Regions from separate parts of the Ruegeria sp. TASC047 genome, predicted to be linked through region 2. Evidence: riboswitches for the same ligand, from Rfam matches in the RefSeq annotation. Region 2 holds a riboswitch; each other region holds the start of a gene.

Region 1 (3,273 bases), on a different contig from region 2:
TCGCACTGACCGCAAGGCTCGGTTGTCGGCCCTCCGGTTCCATCCGGCCCGATGCAGTTCATGCCCTTGGCGATGATCCGCGCCGTGGTGGTTTTTCCCGTTCCGCGAATGCCGGTCATGATAAAGGCCTGCGCAATCCGGTCGGCCTCGAAGGCGTTTTTTAGGGTGCGCACCATAGCATCTTGACCCACCAGGTCGGCAAAGGTTTCCGGACGGTATTTGCGGGCGAGAACCTGATAGGCGGGGCTTGGCGTGTCTGTCATGTCTTCTCGCTCGGATTCGGTGTTTCGGCACAGCGTAGTGGCGGCGGCACTCCGCGTCCACTGCGGGGCGCGATGATTTTTTGTTTCAGAAACGGGCTGGTTTCCAACTAAACTGGTCCAGCGGATTTAATGACTCATTTCTTAAAGAGTACCTTGGGGGAGGACGCACTTCATGTCGCAGCTGGTCATTTTTGCTCTGCAGGTCGGAGGCGGAACGCTTGCCCTTACTTCAATGCCCGGGCGTGGCGGGGATTACGTCGGCGATCTGGATATGATTGCGGCGTGGAAACCGGGCCTTGTGATTTCAATGACGACGGATGTTGAAATGCTTCAGGATGGCGCGCAGCACTTTGGCAGCGACATCCAAAGCCGTGCCAGCCGGTGGGTTCACCTGCCGATCGAAGATTTTGGAGCACCGACGCAGGCGGTTCAGAAGGCCTGGCCAGAGGTCAGCGCCACGGCCCGACATGCGCTGTCGGGCGGTGGCCGGGTTCTTGTGCATTGCCGTGGGGGGTGCGGCAGATCCGGGATGATTGTTCTCCGACTGATGGTTGAATGCGGTGAACGCGCCAGCGACGCACTGGACCGCCTGCGGGCCGTGCGCCCCTGCGCCGTCGAAACCGATACGCAGCTGGCCTGGGCGTCCCGGATCACCCCGGCACAGGTGGAAGTGGGATCAAGCTGACAGCTGCTGGGGCGCGTAGCCGGTTTTCCGGGGCCGGATCATTGAAACCTCGATCATGGCGCAAGGCGGGTTCGCGACAGTGCCCGAGGGCAGCGTGCTGAATATAGGTCCGAAGATCAAATCGGCATAGGCATCCAGGTCCCGAATTGCCGTATCAGGGTGCGCCCCACAGAAAACGCGAACGCTGTCGGATCGCGCTCGGATCGTTGCCATGCACCCTTCCGCGCAATGTGACAGCGCGCTTCTGCCTTCAAACTCGAAATCCTCGCTGGTGGCCGAAACCGCCTGCGCCATGGCTTCGGAAGTCGAGCGGGCCAGTCGCGCCAAAGCCGGGCAGGTTTTGCCCGTCCGCTGGCACACTGTTGCGCTGTATTCGTGTGACTTTGTCTTCCAGATCATCCTGCGCCCTCCGCGCGTGGTGGGCTGGATATTGGGGCAGGTGGGACAGCATCTCGCTGTCAGGACCTGCACGGACACCCCGCCCGAGTTTCGGTTTCAGTTCCGATGGCAGGTCTCCTGACTTGCGGGTCATTGCTCTGCCGACCTTCCCAGCCCATGGGCCAGTGGTATTTCGGCATTGCTTACCGCTTACAGTTGCGGGGGCAGTCGCGGACTTGGTTGATATCTGTGTGACCAGACAAACCGCACCGTGTTCCCTTTTCATCCCGACCTCTTGTGGGGGCCGGAAACCATCACACAACCGCTAGCGCCTGATCGCGTTCCGAGTCAAGCCGATCTTTAGGCCGGACGTTTGGTCATGCTGGATGCGGATTATGTTCCGGCCTAGTGTCGTCGGCATCGAAGGCAGGCATACCGATTGTTTCAGCGAAAGCCGGGGATCATGTTGGATACGGAACAGACGGTGTTGATCGAAGATTTCCGCTTTCCGTCCGGGTCTGTGACCTTGTCGGCGCGGGTGCATCGGCCAGTGGGTGAGCCGGAAACCGTTGTCGTACTTAACAGTGCCACGGGTGTGCCGCGTGACTATTATCAACACTTCGCGCGATGGCTGGCCGCCGAGCGGGGGATAGCTTGCCTGACCTATGACTATCGGGACTACGGGCTTTCTTTGGTCGGCCACCTGAAAGATGCAACCGCGACAATGGCGGATTGGGCGTTGATCGATATGCCTGCGGCACGGGCCGAAATGCGCAGGCGGTTTCCAATGGCGCAGCAGTGGACCATCGGCCATTCGGTCGGTGCGATGCTGGGGCCGGTGCAACCGGATATCGACCAGATCGACCGAATGATCGGTGTGTGTTCGGGGCTGGTGACTTTGAAAGATCACCCATGGCCCTATCGGGGGTTGGCTGGGCTGTTCTGGTATGGCCATGCACCGCTGATGGTGCGGGCACTTGGCTATCTGCCTGGCAAAGCAATCGGGTTTGGGTCGGACCTGCCCGCCTCGGTTTACTGGCAATGGCGCAAATGGTGCACAGCCCCCCTGAACTATGTGCCCGAGGTAGGGCAGGAATTGCCTGATGCGCGTTGGAACGGCTCGGGAGTACCAGTGGATCTGTTCACGTTCGAAGATGACCAGATGGTTCCGCCCGAGGCGGTTTGGCGCCTTGCTGATCTGTATGGCCCCGAGGCCAGACGCCACCTTCTGAAGCCTGCTGAATTCGGACTGCCGGAAATAGGCCATATCGGAGCATTTGCCCGTCGCAATGCCGCGGTCTGGCCGCGCCTGATCGCCTGATCAGACGCGACGCAGGTTTTCCTAACACCTTGCAGTTATGGCCGTTTGCGAAGCTTCTTGTCCTGCATGACACCGCGCACCATCTTGCCGAACGCCTTGTCCCGCGCCCGCGATTGGGCAACGGTTTCCGAGTTTCGCTGATCTTCGCGCCGCAGCTTGCGCCAACGGTCCAGCCGGGTCGGGTCAAGTACGCCTTCGCCGATTGCGTTCTGCACGGCACAGCCGGGCTCGGTCTCGTGCTGACAATCCGAAAAGCGACAGCTTTGGCCAAGCTCCGTGATGTCCGAGAACACGTTGTCGATCCCGTCCTGAGCGTCCAGCAAACGCAATGCGCGCATTCCCGGCGTGTCGATCAGCCAGCCACCGTTACCCATCCTGTGCAACGCGCGCACCGTTGTCGTGTGTCTGCCCCGTGCGTCGTCTTCGCGAATTCCAGACGTGGCGAGGTTTTGATCCGTCATGGCGTTACTGAGCGTCGTTTTACCTACGCCCGACGACCCGACCAGCGCGCCGGTCTGGCCTTTGGGGCACCATGCCAGAACCTTTTCGACATCTGCCGGGTCCAGCGCATTGACCGCCAGCACCGACAGAAGAGGGTCCAGAGATTGCACTTGTCCCGAGAAACT
Region 2 (3,273 bases):
CGAAAGCGATAGGCGATCACGATCACAGCAAATAGGAACAATAGCCCCAGCAAAACTTCCAAAACAGAGCACCATATCGTTGCCGACGACCTTGGCTCACTGCCACAGTCTAAGGTGAAGAATAGAGAGAGTTTGCGGCCTATATTTGGCGCTAATTCTGATCGAAAAACCGTCTAAACATTCACGCAATGTTCCGCCGATTTTCGCCCCTCGTCTAAACAAATTATCTATCTTCGTCAGTAGCTTACTAAGTTTTGCAAATCCGTGTACACCGGTTCGATTCCGGTACTCGCCTCCAACAACATCCTAATCGCTGACTTGCCCCCGCAGTACGCGCGTGTGACGCTTGGTATTTTCAGACGTTCATGGCCCGCGATTCTGTCGAACTGCGGGCCAGATATGGCGTGTTTTTTCGGAACACCTGCCTACCCCTGCTCGTTCACGGGGCGCGATGTAGTCTGGTATGTGCCTTACCCTCAGGCGCGCCCTTGTGGCACAACCTCGTATCCCGGCTCTTCCGGTTCATCATCCGTCATTTCGGCTGGAAAGCCCGGGGCGGTGATATCCAGGCCGGTTGCCTCTTCCAGCCGTTTGATAATATTTGGTGAAAGCTCGCGTTCGCCATATCGTGCGATACCATCGTTAAAGATGTTGATCATCACCGGGTTGATTTCCAGTGGCACCCCGGCGCGGTCGGCGACCTCCTGAAACAAACCGATATCCTTCTTCACCAGATCCATGGTGAAGGAAATATCGCGCGACCCGTTCAGGATGACCTGGCTTTCGGTTTCGTGTACGAAGGATGTGCCGGACGAGATTTTGATCGCCTCATAGGTCGTGTTCAGATCCATCCCCGCAGCCTTTGCCGTAACCAGTGCTTCGGCGCAGGTGATCAGGTTGGCAGTGGCAAGATAGTTGGTCATCACTTTCAGCACCGAGGCCGAGCCCAACTCGCCGGTGTGCAAAACCCGGCGGCCCATTGTCGTCAGAAACGGCAGAATTCGTTCAAACGTTTCCCGGTCACAGCCCGCAAAGATCGAGATATTGCCCGTCGCGGCACGGTGGCACCCGCCAGAAACCGGGCAATCCACTGCTGCACCGCCGCGTGAAATGACTTCGGCACCGAGGCGTTTGACTTCGGCTTCGTCTGTGGTCGACATCTCCATCCAGATCTTGCCGGGGCCCACTTCGGGCAACATCTCCTTCATAACTGCGTCCGATGCTGCCGGAGTCGGCAGACAGGTGATCACCGCATCGCAATCGCGCATCAGCTGGGCGGGCCCTTCTGCCGCCTTTGCGCCTTTGGCGACAAATTCGGCCACCAGATCTGCGTTCAGGTCATGAACAGTCAGGTCAATGCCATTGCGCAAAAGGGATCCCGAAAGCTTGCCGCCAACGTTACCCAGACCGATAAATCCCACTTTCATATGACGCATCTCCAAGTTCGTCGTTTTCCCGTCATGCGACCACATACCGAACACGCACTTCATGCCGCCGAACGACGCCTACAGGTCGCTTTTTTCACCTTGGCTTATTTGTTGCGCGCGAACCGCTTGACAAGCGGGTCGGCGGTGCCGCATGTCCCGGACGTTGGTGTCGGCAACAGCCGATGAAAAGGGAATGCGTCAACGGTTCATCCGCCAAACGCAGCCGCCCCCGCGACCGTGACCGGAGAGGATGCCCAATGCCACTGGCCTGTGCCGGGAAGGCGGGACATCCGACAGAGCGACCGCTCTGGCATCCGCAAGCCGGGAGACCTGCCAACACCCGAAGTTGAAACCGGGCGGGGTGTTCCGGTGTCGGGTCCATGTGCAGACGTGGTGCCCGCATGAAACCCCGTCCCCCGCGAAGAGGATTTGGGGGGATGAGAGACATGACCGAGACCGCACCGGTAGAATTACTGGTCTGCACGACTTGCCGCCGGGGTCTGCCCGTCGAGGATGACGCTGAGCGTCCCGGCACATTGTTGCACAAGGCCTTGGAACAGGCTGCCCTGCCAGATGGCATCATTCTGAAACCTGTCGAATGCCTTTCGAACTGCGATCAGGGCTGTTCCATCGTTCTTCGGGGCGGGCCGGATCGCTGGACCTTTGTTTACGAGAACCTGAACGAAATCGATCACGTCGATGTCATCATCGATGGTGTGACCAAGTATCTGGCCACAGACGATGGTCTGGTGAAGTGGCGCGACCGTCCTGAACATTTCCGCAAAAACTGCGCCTCGCGCATTCCCCCGATTGGAGGCTGAGATCATGTCGAACCTAGAAAAACTTCCCGTCACCGTGATCACCGGCTTTCTGGGCTCGGGCAAAACCACGCTGGTGCGCCATCTGATGCAGAACCCGCAGGGAAAGCGTCTTGCGATTGTTGTTAACGAGTTTGGCGATGTGGGTGTTGATGGCGACATTCTGAAATCCTGCGCGATACCGGATTGCCCTGCGGAAAACATCATGGAACTGGCAAACGGCTGCATTTGCTGCACCGTGGCTGATGATTTCATCCCGACCATCGAGGCGCTGATGGCGCTGGAACCGCGCCCGGATCACATCCTGATCGAAACATCCGGCCTTGCACTGCCCAAACCGCTGCTGAAAGCGTTTGATTGGCCTGATATCCGTTCGAAAATTACCGTTGATGGCGTGATCGCGCTGGCCGATGCCGAGGCCGTGGCCGCCGGTCGCTTTGCTCCGAACGTTGAAGCGGTGGATGCCCAACGGCTGGCTGATGACTCGATCGATCACGAAACACCCTTGTCCGAGGTGTTCGAAGATCAAATCTCGTGCGCGGATATCATCCTGCTGACCAAGCCCGATCTGGCAGGTCCCGAAGGTGTCGCGAAAGCCAAACAGATCATCGCCGCCGAGGCACCGCGGCCACTTCCCGTTGTCGAGGTCGCCGAGGGTGTCGTCGACGTACGTGTCGTGCTTGGCCTTGAGGCTGCCGCCGAAGATGACATGGACGCGCGCCCGTCACATCACGATGGCCATCACGATCATGAGCATGACGATTTCGAGAGCATCATCGTCGAGTTGCCGGAACAGACCGACCCTGCGGAACTGGTAGCCAGAATCGAACGTCTTGCGACTGAGCTGAATATCCTGCGCGTCAAAGGCTATGCCGCCGTCGCTGGCAAACCGATGCGCCTGCTGGTTCAGGCTGTCGGCGCGCGAGTTCGTCACCAATACGACCGCCCATGGGAGCCCGGTGAAGAGCGCCGCTCGCGCCTGGTCGTGATTGCCGAGCATGACGACATCAAAGAAGCCGAAATCCGTG
Region 3 (3,273 bases), on a different contig from region 2:
GATGGCCTGAACCTGAGTTTCGTGGTCGCCGTCGACTTTGCCGGCAAAGGCCTTCAGCGTCATGCCAAGCTCTTCGGCTTTAGCGGTCGCACCCTCTCTCATTTTAACAAAGAAAGGGTTGGTATCCGTCTTGGTGATCAGGCAAACGGTTTCACCTTCGGCCATTGCACTGCTTGCCATGGCCGAAACCGCCAGCGCCGTGGCGCCTGCAAGTTTCGCAAGTTTCATCGGTAGTCCTCCCAGTTTTCCCAATGCCCGTCAGGGCATACGTTTGACCGGGCGAAAACCGGCCCGATCGAACGTGAAAACCATCACAAGATTCGAATTTCGAGTCAATAAATAAATCACTCTTATTTATTATTGACAGAAAGGAAGGGTTTCAACATTGTCGTCATGAAGGGGATGGCCGTGTCTGCAATGAACTCTTTGGACAATACCACTGGCGTACGCGAGCCAGATATGCGCGGCACCAACCAAAGTGGAATGCGGGCCCGAAATGAACGGCTTGTCCTGTCACTGGTCCGGCGCCATCAGGCCCTCGCAAAATCTGAAATCGCGCGGATGACCGGGCTGTCGGCGCAGACGGTCTCGGTCATCATGCGCCAGTTGGAAACCGATGGGCTGCTTCTGCGCGGCGAACCGGTCCGGGGAAAAGTCGGACAGCCCTCGGTTCCCATGCGCCTGAACCCGGAAGGCGCTTATTTCTTCGGGCTCAAAGTCGGGCGGCGCAGTACCGAATTGGTGCTGACGGATTTCCTTGGCAATGTCAGGCACCGTGAGCGGCGGACTTATGATTTTCCGACGCCCGAGGCGACATTGAGCTTTTCCAAAGAAAGCCTCGACAAAGTGATGGCGTCACTGTCGCCCGAGGCGCGCAGCCGGATCGCGGGTCTTGGGATTGCGATGCCGTTCTACCTTTGGGACTGGGCGCAGACATTGCAGGTTCCGCAGGAGAAAATGGATCCGTGGCGTGACGCGGACCTGAAAGGCGCACTGGCCTCAAGCTATGACTTGCCGGTATTCCTACAGAACGACGCAACGGCCGCCTGCGGTGCCGAGCTGGTCTTTGGCCCGGCGGAAGGCCCACGAGATTTCCTGTATTTTTATGTGGGCTTCTTCATCGGGGGCGGGGTGGTTCTGAACGGCTCCATCTTTTCAGGGCGGGGAAATGCCGGTGCGCTTGGTCCATTGCCTGTGCCGGACGACGCAGGCGGAGTGAAACCATTGATAGATGTCGCCAGTCTTTATGTGCTGGAGCGCGCAGTTGGTGGGAATGCCGAAACAGCCGGCTCAATCTGGGAAACGACACAGCATTGGGACATACCGGAAACCCACCTTGAGAACTGGTTGAAACAGGCGGCGCACGGGATCGCACATGCCATCGTCTCGTCTTGCAGCCTGATCGACTTCGAATCTGTCAAGATTGATGGCTGGATGCCCGCAGGCATCAAGGCGCGGCTGGTGGAATTGGTTGAGGTCAAACTATCTGACATGAACCTGACCGGGCTTGAACGGCCCTTGGTGCAGGTGGGGACGGCAGGCCCGGATGCCCGCTCATTGGGGGCGGCCAGTTTGCCATTGTCGGAAAGATACCTGCTCGAAGGGTAGGTTCATTCCCGAAAAACCCCGACCTTTATCCAAAGCGGATCCGCCGGAAAAAGGGCATTGCCCGCTAAACTTTTTGACAGCCAGCGCAATTGATCGTTGACGGATGCCGAAGAAGTCTGGCAAGCCGCTCGGCATGTCCGGTTCCGGGGCGTGCTCTGGAATCAATAGGGAATGCGGTGCGGGCTTTGGCCCCATTCCGCAACTGCACCCGCAACTGTAAGCGGCGAGCAGGGCTGAAGTGCCACTGGTGTTAACCCGGGAAGGCCAGCCCAACGCTTTGACCCGCAAGTCAGGATACCTGCCGGACATGTGCCTTTGACAAGGGCACTCCTAATCGGCGACGGGATGAGCGTCGGAGCAGGATGCTTGAAAAAGCAGCTTAGCTTGGACGTCCCCGCAGTCAAAACGCATCTCGTACCGGGGTTGGTGCGATGGGACAAGGACGACTATTGATGACCAAGCTGCTTTCCGCAGCCGCTGTGGCGATAGCGCTTCCAGCGATCGCAAATGCGCATTTCCTGCTGGAATACACCGCTGACACCATGATCGACGCACCGGGGAATGTTCCGGTCAAGCTGATCTTTTGGCATCCGTTCTCGAACGGGCATGTCATGGATCTGGACAAGCCGCAGGAATTCTACGTGATCCACAACGGTCAGAAAACCGATCTGCTGGATACCCTGGAACCCGTACGTTTCACCGGCGGCGAAAACGAAGGCGCGGCATTCAAGGGTTATGTTCCCGTCAAACGGTCGGGCGACTATGTGTTGGTGACTGTTCCCCAGCCCTATTATGAGGAATCCGAGGATATCTATATCCAGCAGATCGCCAAGGCATTCCTGAACCGCAACGAACTGCCGACCGACTGGATGAACCCGGTGGGCCTGCCGGTTGAGATCATCCCGCTCACCAAACCAACCAACATCATCGCGGGTTCGACGTTTACAGGTCGGGTTATGGCCGAAGGTCATCCGGTTGCGGGTGCCGAGATCGAGATCGAGTACATGGCCGCAGAACCGGACATGGAAAGCGCTGCCGCCTCGGCTCCGACGGTCTCGCCGATGCCGGGTGGTGCATTGGTCGCAACTTCGGATGATAACGGGTATTTCACGTTCGGCGTTCCAAAAGCCGGATATTGGGGTTTTGCGGCGCTCGGCGCCGGTCCCGTGACCGAACACAACGGCAAAGAACTCAGCCAGGACGCGGTCATCTGGATCCGCGCCTGGGATTTGGAGTAACCGTAGATGCACATCGTTGACGGAGCCTTGTCCAACCCTGTCGTGATCGGCGGAGCCGTCGCTGCGGCGGGTGGGATTGCCATGGGCCTCAGGTCGCTGGATATTGATCGCATCCCCACTGCGGGGGTGCTGTCTGCCAGCTTTTTCGTGGCATCGCTGATCCATGTGCCGATTGGCCCTTCGTCAGTGCATCTGATCCTCAACGGAATGGCCGGGCTTTTGCTGGGCTGGGCCGCATTCCCGGCCTTGTTCGTCGGGCTTTTGCTGCAGGCCGTCTTCTTTGGCTTTGGCGGGTTGACGGTATTGGGGATCAACACCCTGAACATCGCGTTGCCCGCGGTTTTGGCCGGGCTGATCTTTGGCCGCCTGATCGCCCATGGCTCACCTCTGCAAGGTGCGATATGGGGCGGGGTCGGCGGTGCCTTTG

What was found. A riboswitch is a leader RNA that binds a small molecule or an ion and turns the genes downstream of it on or off. The one in region 2 is predicted to bind cobalamin.
Region 1: it holds a riboswitch for cobalamin, as region 2 does, so the genes downstream of both, AC2FLO_RS14465 (hypothetical protein) here and AC2FLO_RS02815 (DUF1636 family protein) in region 2, are expected to answer to the same signal.
Region 3: it holds a riboswitch for cobalamin, as region 2 does, so the genes downstream of both, AC2FLO_RS01165 (DUF4198 domain-containing protein) here and AC2FLO_RS02815 (DUF1636 family protein) in region 2, are expected to answer to the same signal.

Annotation. Positions count from the first base shown of each region.
Region 1 covers NZ_JBXWQP010000036.1:47,687-50,959, reverse strand. Annotated here, with positions in the region: gene AC2FLO_RS14475 (DNA polymerase III subunit gamma/tau) at 1-263, opposite strand, end outside; gene AC2FLO_RS14470 (protein-tyrosine phosphatase family protein) at 436-948, shown strand; gene AC2FLO_RS14465 (hypothetical protein) at 940-1,161, opposite strand; gene AC2FLO_RS14460 (hypothetical protein) at 1,160-1,468, shown strand; cobalamin riboswitch at 1,438-1,656, opposite strand; gene AC2FLO_RS14455 (alpha/beta hydrolase family protein) at 1,790-2,647, shown strand; gene rsgA (ribosome small subunit-dependent GTPase A) at 2,683-3,273, opposite strand, start outside.
Region 2 covers NZ_JBXWQP010000019.1:66,264-69,536, reverse strand. Annotated here, with positions in the region: gene AC2FLO_RS02825 (thermonuclease family protein) at 1-62, opposite strand, end outside; gene AC2FLO_RS02820 (NAD(P)-dependent oxidoreductase) at 477-1,472, opposite strand; cobalamin riboswitch at 1,575-1,779, shown strand; gene AC2FLO_RS02815 (DUF1636 family protein) at 1,874-2,248, shown strand; gene cobW (cobalamin biosynthesis protein CobW) at 2,253-3,273, shown strand, end outside.
Region 3 covers NZ_JBXWQP010000010.1:15,351-18,623, reverse strand. Annotated here, with positions in the region: gene AC2FLO_RS01175 (sugar ABC transporter substrate-binding protein) at 1-180, opposite strand, end outside; gene AC2FLO_RS01170 (ROK family transcriptional regulator) at 418-1,608, shown strand; cobalamin riboswitch at 1,730-1,928, shown strand; gene AC2FLO_RS01165 (DUF4198 domain-containing protein) at 2,061-2,846, shown strand; gene cbiM (cobalt transporter CbiM) at 2,853-3,273, shown strand, end outside.